2 regions of the Streptomyces sp. NBC_00247 genome follow, and region 2 is predicted to be linked to the other one. Evidence: riboswitches for the same ligand, from Rfam matches in the RefSeq annotation. Region 2 holds a riboswitch; the other holds the start of a gene.

Region 1 (7,466 bases), 1.2 Mb from region 2:
GGATCTGGCCCGGCACTGGCACGGTGCGTCGGACCGGGCCAGGGGCCGGGCGGCGGCCCGGGCCGTCGCGGAGTACGAGTCGTTCGCGACCTCACTGGCCGCGCTGCGGCGGGACGCCCGGCGCGGCGCCGTGGGCGCGGACTTCGCGGCGCGTGAGCAGGAGTTGCTGCACCACCTCTGGGAGCGCAGGAACGTCGCCTCCCCCGCGCTGAGCCACGCGGCCCGCAGCGTGTTCCGGCCGGCCGTCCGCCGTCCGGTGCCCCACTCGTACGGCCTCGGAGCCCACGCGCACGGCGCCCACGCGGCCCACGGCGCGCACGCCCGGGGCTGGGCGCCCCCGTCACCGTCCCCGCAGCAGCCCTGGCCCGGCGCGCCCGGCGCGCAGGGGGGCCCGGCGCCGACCGGGTACGGAGACGGTCCGGCGGCCCCGTACCGCACCGGCCAGGTCCCGTCGCCGGCGCCTCAGGAGCCGCCTCCGCACCGCCAGTACGGCGGGCACAACCCCTATCTGCACCCGCCGGGGTGAGGCCTTCGCTCAGGCGGAGGCTTCGGTGAGCCGGTCCAGTTCCTCGTCGGTCAGCGTGAGCTCGGCGACCGCGAGCAGCGCCGGAAGCTGTTCGGGCGTACGGGCCGAGGCGATCGGCGCAACCACCGTGGGGCGCGACGCCAGCCAGGCCAGCGCGACGGTGGCGATCTCCGCCCCGTGCGCCTCGGCGACGGCGTCCAGCGCGCTCAGCACCTTCTGCCCCCGCTCCGACTCCAGGTGCGCTCCGGCGCTCGCGGCGCGGGCGCTCTCCACCCGCGTACCCGGCCGGTACTTGCCGGTGAGGAAGCCGGCTGCCAGCGCGTAGTACGGGACCGCGCCGAGGCCGGTCTCGGCGGCGAGGTCCTGGGCGGGGCCCTCGTACGTGTCGCGGGAGACCAGGTTGTAGTGCGGCTGGAGCGCGACGTACCGGGCGAGCCCTTCGCGCTCGGAGAATTCGAGCGAGGCGCGCAGGCGCTCGGGGCTGATGTTGGAGGCGCCGATCTCGCGGACCTTGCCCTCCTTGACCAGCTGGTCGAGGGTGGTGACGATCTCCTCCACCGGGACGCTCTCGTCGTCGTAGTGCGTGTAGTAGAGGTCGATGTAGTCGGTGTCGAGGCGCCGCAGGGACTCCTCCACCGCGCTCCTGACGTTGCCGGTGGCGAGCCCCCGGTACTCGGGGTGGGCACCGACCTTGGTGGCGACGACGACGTCCGCGCGGTTGCCTCGGGCCTTGAGCCACTTGCCGATGAGCGCCTCCGATTCGCCGCCCCGGTTGCCCGGGACCCAGGCCGAGTACGCGTCGGCGGTGTCGACGAAGTTGCCGCCGGCCGCGGTGTAGGCGTCGAGCACCGCGAAGGACTGGGCCTCGTCGGCGGTCCAGCCGAAGACGTTGCCGCCGAGGGCGAGGGGGAAGACCTTGATGCCGGACGTGCCGAGTGTGCGGAGAGAAGAAGTCATGAGGAGTTCAACGGAGCGGACGGGAGACCGTATTCCGCTTCCGGAGCTCCAGCCGCCACCCACGGGCCGCGATTCCGGCGGCGGATCCGGCCGTGATCCCGACGGTGGCTGCCGCGGCGACTGCCGCGCGACGGTTCCGGCCGGGATTCGGCAGGGATTCCGGCCGGGGTTCGGCAGGGATTCGGCCGGGATTCGGCAGGGCGAAGGGGAAGCCGGCAGCCCTGACGTCGGGGGGAAGCGTCAGGGCTGCCGGGGCAGGGGGCGCCCGAGGGCGTGTCCGGCGGGGGATACGCGGCCACCCGGGCCCACGCGGCGTGCCCGGGTGGGCCCGGAGGCGTCAGACGGTGAGGCCCTTGCCGGTCAGCCAGGCCATCGGGTCGATGCCGGTGCCGTCCGCGGTGTGGACTTCGAGGTGGAGGTGCGGGCCGGTGACGTTGCCGGTGGCTCCCACGCGGCCGATGGTGTCGCCCGTGCCGACCTGCTGGCCGACGACGACGTCCATGGAGGACTGGTGGCAGTACCAGATCTCCGTACCGTCGTCGAGCTGCAGGACCGTGCGGTACCCGTACGAGCCCGACCAGCCCGCCGACTTGACCGTTCCCCCGTGCACGGCCTTGACCGGGGTACCGGTCGGCGCGGCGAAGTCGAGACCGGTGTGCTGCCCGGAGGCCCACATCGTGCCGGCCTCGCCGAAGGTGGAGGTGATCGTGTACGCGGAGGTGGGGAGCGAGTAGCTGGCGGCGAGCTTGGCGAGCCTCTCGGCCTCGGCCTTCTTCGCCGCGGCCTCCTCCGCCGCCTTCTTCTCCGCCGCGGCCTTCGCCGTGGCCGCGTCCTGCTGCTTCTTGGCCTCGGTGGCGGCCTTGGCCGCCGCCGCCTCCTCCTCCGCCGCCTTCGCGTCCGCGTCGGCGGCGGACTGCTGCTGCTCGGCCTGCTGGAGGATGCGGGCGCGCAGCGCCTCGCCCGCGTCGGTGGCGCCCTGCTCGGTCTCCGCCGTGGTGAGCCCGGCCGTGGTGAACGGCGCGGCGGCTGCCACCGGCACGGGAGTGTCGTCGGACTGGACCGCGGTGATCAGAGCACCCAGCCCGGGAAGGGACTTGGCGTCCGGAAGGTTGTCCGCGAGCGAATCGGGAAGAGAAATGGAGACCGGCGGCTTGCTCTGCGCGGTGGCCATGCCGCCCGCACCGACGGCCGCGATGACGCCGACCCCGAGGACGGTGGAACTACGCGCGAGACCACGCTGCTTGGCGACGCGGTGCCGGCCGCGTACGGGGCGGAGGGAATCCTCGGTGGGGTTCCATTCCTCCCAGGCCCTGTCGGCGTCCCCGGGGGAGCCGAAACCCTCACGGGTGGCGAAGGGTGACGGGGCTTCGGGGGCAGGCTGGTTGGACGCCACGTGGGCGCACTCCTTTCCTTCCTTCTCGCCTACCGGGTTAGCTGACGGGTTCGGAGCAGGAAGGTCTCCTACGGGCGCCTGGTGTCTCTGTCGAGACACAGGTGTCCGATTCACCCCAAGAAGTGGTTCCCCGGTTCCCTTGCGGAATTCGGCGCTCGCGCACGGCGCCGTCTCTGACGACGGCTGGGACGACCGCGCTGCGTTATCGAACGTTAATAGACATACGGCTCCGATTCCAAGCCGTTCCCCTTGATCATTCCCGCTTCGGGCCGGGATTTACCTGGGCATTCCCCCGCCAATAGGGGCGACTTGCGGACGACCCGTACGACCGCATTCATCTGACGGTGTGTCATATGTTATCGAGCGGCACCGCCCCGCTACGGACCGTCGCCGCACCCGGGGCGACGGTCCGCGGAGCCGACCGCGGGAGCGCCACCCGGGCGTGATTCCGAGAAGTGACGCCGGCCGCCCGGAACCGCGTCAGCCGCCGCCGCGGCCCACGATCGGCACGGTGGTCCGGCGCTCCGGCTGGTCCTCCGCGGGCCGGGCCACCGCGAGCAGCGCCAAGTCGTCCGTCGAGTGGCCACCGGTGTGCAGCCGGACGTCGTCGGTGAGCGCCGAGAGCAGCTCGTCGGGACCGGGGAAGATCCTGCCGCGCAGCCGCTCCGCCGGGTCGTAGAACACGCCCGCCGAGTCGCGCGCCTCGGAGAGCCCGTCCGTGTAGGTCAACAGGGTCGCGCCCGGCGGGAAGTCCCACTCGTCAGCCTGGTCCGGCCAGGCTCCCAGCGCCATGCCGAGCGGCAGCGCGGGCGTACCGGGCCGCAGCACGTCCAGCGCTCCCCCGGCGTGCAACAGCAACGGTTCGGGGTGGCCCCGGTTGACGATCCGCAGCGTGGCGGAGCCCTGGGGGATCTCGGCGAGCACCGCGGTGACGAACCCCTCCACCGGGTCCAGGCCCCCGCGCCGCGCCGCGTCCCTGACCAGCGCACGCTCCAGCCGGTCCGCCACCCCCTCCAGCGTCTCCTCCTGCTCGGCGGCCTCCCGGAACGCGCCGATGATCACCGCCACCGCCTCGACCGCGTCGAGCCCCTTGCCGCGCACGTCGCCCAGGACGAGACGCACTCCGTGCGGAGTGTCCGCGACGGCGAACAGGTCGCCGCCGACGTACTCGTCCGCCTGCGCCGCCTCGTACCGCGCGGCGACATGGAGCCCGCCCACCCGGTCGGCCGGAACGGGCAGCACCGCGCGCATGGCGGTCTCCGCGATGATCCGGGCGGAGGCCAGCTGCTCGCTTCCGCGCCGCACCACCCCGTTGATGACGAGCGCCAGCACGGCCGTGGTGGCCACGGTGAGCGTCTCGATGATCGGAACGATCTCGCCGATGGTGCCCACGTACACCCGCATCGCGATGACGGCCGACAGCGAGGCGGCACCGATCCGGACGGTGCCGGCCCGGGAGGCGAACGGCGCGGCGATCAGAGGCGCGGCGACGAACAGGGGTACCGCCGTGAAGCGGGGCGGTGACGCGATGTCGAAGACCAGCCCGCCGAGGACGAGCAGGGCAGGCAGAATCCGCACGAATCGCCGGGCACTGACACCCCCGGACGCCCAACCGCCCCCGTACAGCCGTTTCGCCACCTCTGTGCTTCTCCTGCCCTGTCCCGCCACGGCTGCGGAACCTACCGCGCCCCGCCCGGGCCGGCCCGAACCGCGCCGTGCGGCGACTCCTCGTCGTCCATTGGGGGGAGCGCACGGCTCCCCGTCGAGCGCCCCCCACCGTCGGCGTACGGCGGGTGCACCGGTCCGGCGGAACGGGGTTCCACACCGTTCGGCGAGTGCCCGTGCGCCGCGCACGGAAACGGCGGCGCAACCGCTCCGGACGCCCGGACTCCCCGGACGCCCGGACTCCCGTCAACGCGTTCGACCTGGTGGCCGCGACCGTGCGGGTGTGCGAGGTCCCTGGATGGACCAGTTCATGCCCATTACGGCAGATCTTTACGCGCCGGTCGGACCGAGCGGGCCGAACACTCGCAGAGAACGGAGGGGCCGAACGGACGACGCTTGCGCACGCATTCCCGTGGGCGAACACGCGGGAACGACTCGGGCCCGGCACGCTGTGCGTGCCGGGCCCGGGCCTTCAGTAGCGGGGACAGGATTTGAACCTGCGACCTCTGGGTTATGAGCCCAGCGAGCTACCGAGCTGCTCCACCCCGCGTCGATGAACACAACTCTACGGCATCCTGAGCGGGCTTCGAACCACCCCGGAACCACACGGGCACGACCGAGCGGCTCTCCCGGCATCGGCGCACACGCCCAGGGCTCGCCCCCAAAGCGTTGCCGCCCGCCCGAAGAATCCCCACCAGGGGTACGGACACCGGCAACCCGCCCTTCCACGAGCCGAGTTCACCACCGCCGATCCAGCCCTGCCGTCATCCCGCGCGCAGAGCAACACAGTTAGGCCCAAAGCACCGCCACACCCACTCCAACGGTCTTTTTGCATGAGGCAGTTGCCACGCGTGCTCTTCTGGCCAAGGATGTGGATGCATCCCCCAGAACCGGCGGGCTGCCCGTGCGGACACGTGCCCCCGAGGCGGCGGAATTCGCCCTGCCCCGGCGTCGGCCACGCGCTCCCGGTCCCGCAACGCCGCTCTCTCCGGAGGACTCCACCATGACCACACCTCTCACTCCCGCCCCTTCCACCCCCTCGGACACCTCTCTGGGGGCCCGAGTGCGCACCTCGGCGGCGAGCGCGATCATCGGGGGCCTCGCCGGGGCCGTGATGAGCGCGGTGGTGGTCTACTTCATCATCGGGATGCCGGACGGCGAGGGCACCAACGCTCTGAACAACGCGATATCCGGCCTGATCAGCGGCTTCCTGGCCGGCTTCATCGGCCTGATGGTCTACCAGAGCAAGGCGGCGGCAGCAGCCCGGGCAGCCGGAGCCGCCGCCACGACCGCGCCCGCCACGCCCACGGAGGCGGCGAGACCTGCTGCCGCCGAAACCGGGGCAGCCACCGCGGAGCCGGCCACCGCGGAGCCGGCGACCGAAGAGGCGGCCGGGAGCAAGGCTCCGACCGGCGTCTGAAGCCCGCCCCGCACACGAGCGGGCACGCAGGGTCCCTGACTCCCGGGTCCCGTCACTCGGGCCCGCCCCGATTCCGCGAAGCGACCGCCCCGTCCGGCTCCACGGCCCGGCGGGGCGGCGTCGCGTCCCGGAAGCCTCACCACCAGAGGGCTGCACGACCGGAGGGCATCACGGCCAGAGCACGTCACGGCGAGAGCACGTCACGACCGGAGCACGTCACGGCCAGAGGCGGCACGCCCGGTCACTCGCCCCGGCACCCCCGTCGCGCCCCGAGACCCGTACCGGCCTCGTACAGCGTTCAGCGAACTCCTCGTACGCGGATAACCGTTGCCGCCCCCGAGGCAGCCGCCGTCACTCGCTCCGCTCGACGGCGATCTCGTACGCGACTTCCCACCGCACGTCCGGAACCACGATGTCCGCGGTCTCGACCGGGCGGCCGTCGGTGTCGTAGAAGGTGCGCTCCAACTCGGTGACCAGGCCACCGATGCTGATACCGAGGAGGTTCGCCTGCTCCTGGTTCGCGCGGGCCGGGCGCGGGATCTCGACGGCGCGCACGATGTCGACGCCGATCGACCGCATCCGTTCGACCACTCCGATCCCGGCGAGCGGGCCCATCTCGGGAAGGACGACGGGGGTGTGTCCGGTGATCGCCATCGGCTCCCAGCTCCTGGAGAGCTGGACGGGCAGCCCGTCCACGAGGAACTCGTAGTCGGTGACGACGCAGAGATCACCCGGTTCGATGTCCAGACGCTCCGCGATGCGCTCGGGCGCCGGAGTCCGCGCGGCCGAACGCGACTCCCATTTCCCCTCGTGGTCCTGGTAGTTGAGGACGGCGCGGTAGAGCGTGGCGCCGTGGCCCTCGGGAGGCCTCGTACGGATCATGCGCCGCCGCTCACGCGGCCTGCGGACGTAAGTGCCGGAACCCGCACGGCCTTCGAGGATGCCCTCGATGGTGAGGCGCTCCATGGCGCGCTGCGCGACGGACGCCCCGACCTCGTACTCCTCGGCGATCCGGGCACGGCTGGGCAACTTGTCGCCCACGGCCCACTCGCCCGCACTGATGCGGTCGCGGAGAGCGTCGGCCACCTGGAGATAAGGGGTGTCGCGAGGCATGTGCACAGCTCCCAGCGGTGGAAGTCGGACATTGACAAAGCTAACCCATCAGGTTGAAGCTGAATATTCAGCATTACGAAACGTGATCCAATCTCCAGGGGAGAGCCATGCCCTCCGTGCCGCCGCGCGTCGTCGCCCTCGCGGGCATGTTCGCCGCCGCGACCGGCTCCGAGCCGCTGGTGTTCGAGACACCCGGCGCGTTCCGGGTGGAGGCGCCTCTCCCTTCCCCACTGAGCGGCGCCATCCACAGCACGATCCTCATGACGCTGGCGCACGGCGACCGCTTCGGCCACGAGCTGGGCGCCGACGGCGTCGCCCGGGTGTGGGCCGAGATCGACCACCCCGCCCCGAGACGAAGGAGCACCGAGATGACGGAGCCGACCGGCGGCACG
Region 2 (7,466 bases):
AGACGCTGCTCGGTGGCGTCGTAGCCGACGAGCTCCGGGCCGATCTGCTCGATGACGGCGAGGACGGCCTTCTCCACGCCCTTGCCGAGGTAACGCTTGGGGTCGCCGTCGCGAAGCTCGACGGCCTCGAACGCGCCGGTGGAGGCGCCGGACGGAACGGCAGCACGGCCCGTGCTGCCGTCGTCGAGACCAACTTCGACCTCGACGGTGGGGTTACCCCGCGAGTCGAGGATTTCCCGGGCTACGACGACGTCGATGGACGGCACGAGCATCTCCTTCTGGGATGTGACGCTGACTGTGCGGGGCTCTTGAGCCTGGCGACTAGAGCCTAACCGGACACAGGACATCGGCCAGCCGACCGTCCGTCCAGTGACACGACGAGCCTACACATTGTTTCCGTACGGAACATAACGTCCGGCGGTACGGGGGCCGGCGGTCCGCGGTACGGCGGGGGAAGCGAACCTCTCCTTCCCCTCCTCACCTGTACGCCGCTCGCGGTCCCGCATCCGCACCGGCGCCGGAAAAGGCCCTGGCCCGGCGCGCGGGGGGAGTGCGCGCCGGGCCAGGGAGTGGGAAAGGGGTGCCGCCGGACACCCCCGTTCCGGGGAGGAGTGGTTCGTGATTACTTCAGGTGGAGCTGCTGACCCGGGAAGATGAGGTCGGCGTCGTCGACGATGTCGTGGTTCAACTCGAACAGCTTCTGCCAGCCGCCCTTGACGCCCTGCTTCTCGGCGATGGTGCTGAGGGTGTCGCCGGTGACGACCTTGTACTCGCCGTCGCCCTTCTCCACCTTGTCGCCGGTCGGCGTGGTGACGGTCTCGGACTTCGCGGCGGCGGGGCGGTCCTCGCCGCGGGAGGCGGTCTGCGAGTCGGTGGCGCGGTCCGGCGTCGCCGTGGTGGCGCTGTCGTCGGTCGCGGTCGAGCCGGTGCTCGCGGAGGAGCCCGTGTCGACGCCCGGGTCCACACCGTCGTTGGTGAGGTTGCCGGCACCGGCGCAGGACCAGGCACCCGGGCCCTGCAGGTCGAGCAGCACCTCGGCGGTGGCGATCTGCTGCTCCTTGGTCGCCAGGTCGGCGCGGGGGGCGTACTTCGTACCGCCGGCGGCGGCCCAGCTGGACTGCGAGAACTGCAGGCCGCCGTAGTAGCCGTTGCCGGTGTTGATGGACCAGTTGCCACCGGACTCGCACTGGGCGACGGCGTCCCAGGTGGCGACGGAGGCGGCGGAAGCGTTGGTGGCGCCCATCAGCGGGAGGGCGATGGCGGCACCGGCGACGCCGGCGAGCGTGGCCACACGGACGGCCTTGGACGAGCGGCGGTGCTTACCGTTGCTGGACAGCAGCATGGAACGTCTCCTCACCGACGCCTACGAGGTGAGCTGTCGGGTTCGGGCCAATGAGTGCCCGGCCACACGTCCTTGCGTGTGGCTTAACCCCTAGCCGGCTCCGGCCGCCCGTCGTTCCGACGGGCCGTCCGATACCGGCGGCTTACCTGGGTCCCCCGCTCCTGCCTACGGCGCTTTACGCGTCTGTTCCCTTCGACCGACGGCAGGATTCGGCGTGACGGTCGACGGGGCCCGCGGTGCGAGCGGTTCTGACCGTAAACAGAGGGAACCCCCACATTCAATGATGGACATATCAGACAATCAGACCTTACTAGCCACGGTTGAATAACCGTTTCCGCAGGTCAAAGCGGACATCTGCGAACGCCGGTGACCGCGACACGCCGAAACAGCGAAGAGACCCATGTCTCACTTTCGCAAAAGTGGACATAGGCCCCTTAACTGCCCCTCTTTTTGGGGTGTTTTCCCGAATTGGATCAGTTGGCGGGAGCGGTCTCGGCCGTGTCGGGAACGGTCTCCGGCGTGTCGGAGGTGGCGTCCGACGCGGCCGGGGCGGTGCCGGTCGCCGCGGGGGCCTCCGCCGACGTCAGGTCGAGCTCCTGGCCGGGCAGGATCAGGTCCGGGTCGGAGCCGATCACGCTCTCGTTGGCCTGGTAGAGCTCGGTCCAGCCGTCGGAGAGGTTCTGCGCGTCGGCGATCGCCCAGAGGTTGTCGCCGGACCGGACCGTGTACGTCCCGTCCGTCGCGAGGGTCGTGTCGTCGCGCGCGTCGCCGTCCCCGCGCGAGGCGTGCCGGCCGGTGTCGCGCGAGGCGTCGGCGGCCGCCTCGTCCGGGTCGGGCGTCCCGCGGTGCTTGCCGCTCGTCGCGGTGTCACCGGTCGCCGCGTCCGTCGCGCCGCCCTTGGTACCGCTCTTCGCACCGCTCTTGCCGGGCGTGGTGGCGTCCGGGGTGGCCGAGCCGGAGGGCGAGGGGGTCGCGGAGGCGTCGGGGCTCGGCGTGGCGCTGCTCCCGGAGGTGCCGCCGGAGTCCGGGGCGCCGGTCGAGCCGGAGGAGCCCGTCGACTCCGCGGTGCCGGTGGAGACGGGTGCGCCGTCCGCGTCCGGGATCGTGCCGGCCGAGGCTCCCGCGTCCGTGGAGCCGGGGTCGACGCCGATGAGGGCGCCCGCGGGCGCCAGCCCGGAGATCACCGCGCACCCGGGCCACGCCTGCGGGCCCTTGGCGTCGAGCACCTTCTCCGCCACGGCTATCTGCTGGGTGCGGCTGGCGAGATCCGCGCGCTGCGCGTACTCCGTACCGCCGTAGGCGGACCAGGTCTCCTGGGAGAACTGCAGTCCGCCGTAGTAGCCGTTGCCGAAGTCCGCGCTCCAGGTGCCGCCGCTCTCGCATTCGGCGACCTTGTCCCAGGTGTTCGCGTCCGCCGCGCCGGCACTGCCTGCGGCGAGGAGCGGAATCGCGAGGGCGGAGCCTGTCACGCCGGCTGCGACGACGATGGCGGGTGCCTGGCGAGGGCGGCGGTGTCTGCCGTTCGCGGAGCCCATGGGAGTGCCTTCCGTGTGACTGACGGGTGAACTGATGCGTCGAACCGTGAACCTAGCGGGACTCGAACGTGTGTCACAAGTCGATGCCTCGCAGATCACGTGAACATCACAGTGTTGACGGAACGTCACCTTGGTCGAGCGCCGGCCTGGGCGTGAACTCCACCGGAAGGGTGCGCAGTCCACGCATGATGAGCCCTCCACGCCACCGCAAATCGGCTGTTTCTCCCGCAAGACGCAGGTCAGGGAGGCGCCTCAACAGGGTCGCGAGGGCGGTCCGTCCCTCCAGCCGGGCGAGCGGCGCACCCACGCAGTAGTGGATGCCGTGGCCGTAGCCGAGGTGCTGATTGTCACGCCGGGCGAGGTCGAGCGTGTCGGGGTCCTCGAAGCGCGCGGGGTCGCGGTCGGCCGCCGCGAGGACCACGAGCACGGGATCGCCTGCCGCGATCTCCTCGCCGCCGAGGGTCAGCGGTTCGGTGGCGTACCGCCAGGTGGCCAGCTCCACCGGGCCGTCGAAGCGGAGCAGCTCCTCGACGCCGGTGGCGAGCAGCTCCTCCTCCCCCGCCGCCAGCGACGCCTGGAGGCGGGCGCGCTCCTCGGGGTGGCGGAGCAGGGAGTGGGTGCCGTTGCCGATGAGGTTGACGGTCGTCTCGAAGCCCGCGAAGAGCAGGATGAAGGCCATCGCGGCGGCCTCGTTCTCCGTGAGGTGCTCGCCGTGGTCGCTGGTGCGGATGAGTTCGGAGATCAGGTCGTCGCCCGGGTTCTCCCGCTTGCGGTGGATGAGTTCGGCGAGGTAGGCGCGCATCCGCTTCACCGAGCGCGCCACTCCGCCACGTGGTCCGCCGCCGTGGCGGATCATCATGCCCGCCCAGTCCCGGAAGTCGTCCTGGTCCTCCTCGGGCACCCCGAGCAGGTCGCAGATGGCGTAGATGGGGAGCGGGAACGCGAACTCGTGGATGAGGTCGGCCTTGCCCTCGGTCGCGAACCGGTCGATGAGCCGGTCCGTCAGCTCCTGCACGCGGGGCGCGAACTCCGCGACCCGGCGCGGGGTGAACGCCTTGGACACGAGCCGGCGCAGCCGGGTGTGGTCGGGCGGGTCGATGTTGAGCAGATGGGTCATCAGCTCGGCCTTGCGCTCCCCCGGAATCCCGGTCTTCCCCTTGGCGTGCGCCGACCCGGCGTGGTGGACCGGGTTCTTGGAGAGCCGGTGGTCGGCGAGGGCGTGCCGGGCGTCCGCGTACCGGGTGACCAGCCAGGCTTCGACGCCGCTGGGCAGCGTGGTGCGGTGCACCGGGCTGTGCTCGCGGAGCCAGGCGTACGCCGGGTACGGGTCGGTCGCGAACTCCCAGGTGAAGAGTTCGGGGGCGGCGGGCGCGCGGTGCGCGGGGCAGCCGGCGGGGCCGGGTTCCTCGGGGCTGTCGTCCACCGGCCGGTCACTCATCGCCGGTGCCCGGGGCGTCCGCGCCCTCCGCCGCGAGGATCACGTCGCGGTAGGCGCGGGCCGCCGCGCGCAGGGCGGCCTCCGGGTCGACGCCCTCGGCCTCGGCGCGGACGGCGAGGGCGAGGAGCTCGTGGCCGAGGGTGTCGCCGGCGGGCGGGGCGACCTCCAGGCCGGAGCCGCGGACCCGGCTGCCGAGCTTCGCCGCGAGGGCGAGGGCGGGCTGACCGAGCGGGATGCCCTCGGTGACCGAGTCGCGTCGCTTCTCGACCGCCTTGGTACGCAGCCAGTGCGCGCGGACGTCCTCCGGGGTCTCCGCCGTGGCGTCGCCGAAGATGTGCGGGTGACGGCGGATCAGCTTCTCCACCAGGGTGCCCGCCACGTCGTCGACGGAGAAGGGCGCCTCGGCGTCCTCCTCGGCGATCCGGGCGTGGAAGACGACTTGGAGGAGGACGTCCCCGAGCTCCTCGCGGAGTTCGTCGCGGTCGCCGTCCTCGATCGCCTCGACCAGCTCGTACGTCTCCTCGATGGCGTACTTGGCGAGCCCCCGGTGCGTCATCGTCGAGGTCCACGGGCACTCGCGGCGGATCACGTCCATGACCTGGACGAGGTCGAGGAGGCGGGCGCCCGGCAGGTCGTACGAACCGGGGAGCAGTTCCAGGTCCGGCATCCGTACCCGGCCGGAGCCACCGAGGCGGGCGAGTCCGTCGGTGAGCCGCTGGTCGCCCTCACCGCCGACCAGCACCACCACGGTCCGGCCGCCGGCGCAGGCGTCGACCAGTTCCTCGGCGGTCAGCTCCGTGTTCTCGACGGTGACGCCCGCCTCGCGCAGGTACGGGAGCTGTACGTGGTCGGGGGCGCCGCACAGGACGCGGTCGGCGGTGCGCAACGTCTGCCAGGCGGGCCAGGACAGCAGTCCGGGGGCGACTCGGTGGCTGGCGGTGAGGAGGACGACCCGGCCGGGTGCTTCAGCGTTCACCCGTCGAACCTACCTCGGCTGCGTGTCAGCCCGCCGGGGCGGTGTCCGTCTGCCCGGAGCCGTCCTGCCCGCTGCCGTCGCCTCCGGCGCCGTCCCCTCCGGACGTCGCGTCGTCGGCGCCGGTGGCCTTGGCGAGCCAGGGGGACTCGTAGGTACCGAGGCGGATCTGCTGGTCGTCCCAGGCTCCGTAGCGCGGGTTGACGTCGATGTGCAGCGATTTCGATGCCTTGGTGAGCGCCTCGGTCACCTTCTGGGTGCCCTCCTGGGTCTGGAGGTCCGCGCCGAGCGACGCCGCCAGCTTCGGCAGCTGGACCTCCTGGCGGAGGTCGCCGTCGATCTGCTCCGGGGAGATCCAGCGCTCCTGGAGGAGGGTCGCGGCAAGTTCGTCCTCGCCGCCGTACTGGGCGACCGCCGCCTGGCGGACCTGCTGGAGCTCCTTGCGGCTGACGGTCACCCCGGCGTCCCCGGCCGCCTTGTCGAGGACCCGTCCGAAGATCAGCCGGTGCAGGGCGGCGCGCGGGAGCTGTCCGGACCCCTTCACCAGCTGGGCGGACTGCGGCGAGTTCTGCTGCGCGCCGCGCACCTCGGCGACGTCCGCCTGGAGGGTGGAGACCTCGATCCGCTGCCCTCCGACGATCGCGGCGGCGCCGGGGTGGGCCTCGCTCCCGCAGGCGGTGAGGACGGGCACGGAGAGCAGGAGTGCGGCGGAGAGGGTGAGCGCGGTGCGACGACGGCGGTGCAAAGGAGCCTCCCGATGAGAGTTTGTGCATCAGTGCACAAAGCCTTGCGGTGATCGATGTTAGGCAGTGGTGGCCATGGGGGCCACTGGTTCGACCAACGATTCGGGACGAGTTGGGGATGTGGTGCCGTCGGGCGGTCTCCGCCCGGCCGTGCCCGCCGTCGGCCTCAGCCGCCGCGTACGTCCCGCTGGTGCGTCAGCTGGCGGCGGAGTTCGGCGGGGAGCGGGTGGTGCGGGCCGTAGGAGCGCTCGGTGTCGTACAGCAGGGCCTGCAGCTGGGCACGGCCGGCGGTGTGGTCGCCGACCGCGAGCAGCAGCAGCCCGATGCGGTGGCGGATGTCGAAGGCCCGGCCGGGGTCGGTGGCGACGGCTCCGTAGACGTTCTCGTAGTACGGAAGGACCGCGCGGTACTCGTTGAGCGCCGCGGCCGTCTCGCCCAGCTGCTCCAGGCACTGGGCGGCGTCGTAGCGGTACTGGAGCGTCTGCGGGTCGCCGGGGCCGGCTTCGGCGGTGCGGTCGTCGGCGAGGCGCCGCAGTTCGGGCAGGGCCCGGCGGTACTGGCCGTCGTCCATCAGCGTCGCCGCGTACTGCTTGCGCAGGATGCGGACGACGGGTGAGCGCTCGCCGTGCTCGGCGGCGGCGGTCGGCAGGATCGAGCCGAGGATGTCCACGGCCTGGGTGATCCGGCCCTCGCCGAGGAGCTGCTTGACCTCGTCGACGGCGCGCGCCACGTCCGCCCGGCCGGACGCCGGGCGCTGGGTGGGTACGGGCGGCGGGCCGAAGCCGGTGGCCGGCGCGGGAGCGGGGGCGGTGGCCCGGTCGGGCCAGGGGGCGTGCGGGCGGAGGAACGGCCGGGTCGGGTCGAGCGGTCCGGCGGGCGAACCGTGCGCCGGCAGCAGCGGGGCGAGGGCCTCGTACACCTCCTGGGCGGAGCCGGGACGGGCCTGCGGGTCCTTGGCGAGCAGCCGCAGGACGAGGGCCTCCAGCTGCTCGGGCACGTCGGCCCTCAGGTTGCGGACCGGCAGCGGGGGTTCGTAGAGGTGGCGGTGGAGCACGCCGAGGGCGGTGGACCCGGAGAACGGCACGTCCCCGCTGAGCAGCTCGTGCAGCAGCACGCCGAGTGCGTACAGGTCGGTGTACGGGCCGACCGCGCCGCCCATCGCCTGCTCGGGCGCCATGTAGGCCGGAGAGCCGATCGGCGAACCGGTGTGGGTGAGCCGGGTGGTGTCGGTGTCCAGTACGGAGGCGACGCCGAGGTCGAGCACGGTGACGGTGCCGTCGGGGCGGACCATGACGTTGCGGGGCTTGAGGTCGCGGTGGACGATCGGCACCGCGTGCACGGCGCTGAGCACCGCGCAGAGCTGGGCGGCGACCGCGACGGCCCAGGGCCACGGGTAGGGGTCGTGCTCGGCGAGGTGGTCGGCGAGGTCGGAGCC

What was found. Region 2 has a riboswitch for cyclic di-AMP ahead of OHT52_RS10560 (transglycosylase family protein). Riboswitches for the same ligand answer to the same signal wherever they lie in the genome.
Region 1: another riboswitch for cyclic di-AMP. It lies ahead of OHT52_RS15820 (M23 family metallopeptidase); the one in region 2 lies ahead of OHT52_RS10560 (transglycosylase family protein).

Annotation. Positions count from the first base shown of each region.
Region 1 covers NZ_CP108093.1:3,710,857-3,718,322, reverse strand. Annotated here, with positions in the region: gene OHT52_RS15830 (PrsW family intramembrane metalloprotease) at 1-526, shown strand, start outside; gene OHT52_RS15825 (aldo/keto reductase) at 536-1,483, opposite strand; gene OHT52_RS15820 (M23 family metallopeptidase) at 1,821-2,876, opposite strand; cyclic di-AMP (ydaO/yuaA leader) riboswitch at 2,888-3,040, opposite strand; gene OHT52_RS15815 (PP2C family protein-serine/threonine phosphatase) at 3,357-4,514, opposite strand; tRNA gene OHT52_RS15810 (tRNA-Met) at 5,018-5,091, opposite strand; gene OHT52_RS15805 (hypothetical protein) at 5,545-5,961, shown strand; gene OHT52_RS15800 (GntR family transcriptional regulator) at 6,313-7,074, opposite strand; gene OHT52_RS15795 (hypothetical protein) at 7,182-7,466, shown strand, end outside.
Region 2 covers NZ_CP108093.1:2,544,290-2,551,755, forward strand. Annotated here, with positions in the region: gene eno (phosphopyruvate hydratase) at 1-272, opposite strand, end outside; gene OHT52_RS10560 (transglycosylase family protein) at 623-1,342, opposite strand; cyclic di-AMP (ydaO/yuaA leader) riboswitch at 1,346-1,525, opposite strand; gene OHT52_RS10565 (transglycosylase family protein) at 1,816-2,877, opposite strand; gene OHT52_RS10570 (cytochrome P450 family protein) at 2,984-4,315, opposite strand; gene OHT52_RS10575 (nucleoside triphosphate pyrophosphohydrolase) at 4,308-5,291, opposite strand; gene OHT52_RS10580 (SurA N-terminal domain-containing protein) at 5,317-6,033, opposite strand; gene OHT52_RS10585 (serine/threonine-protein kinase) at 6,198-7,466, opposite strand, start outside.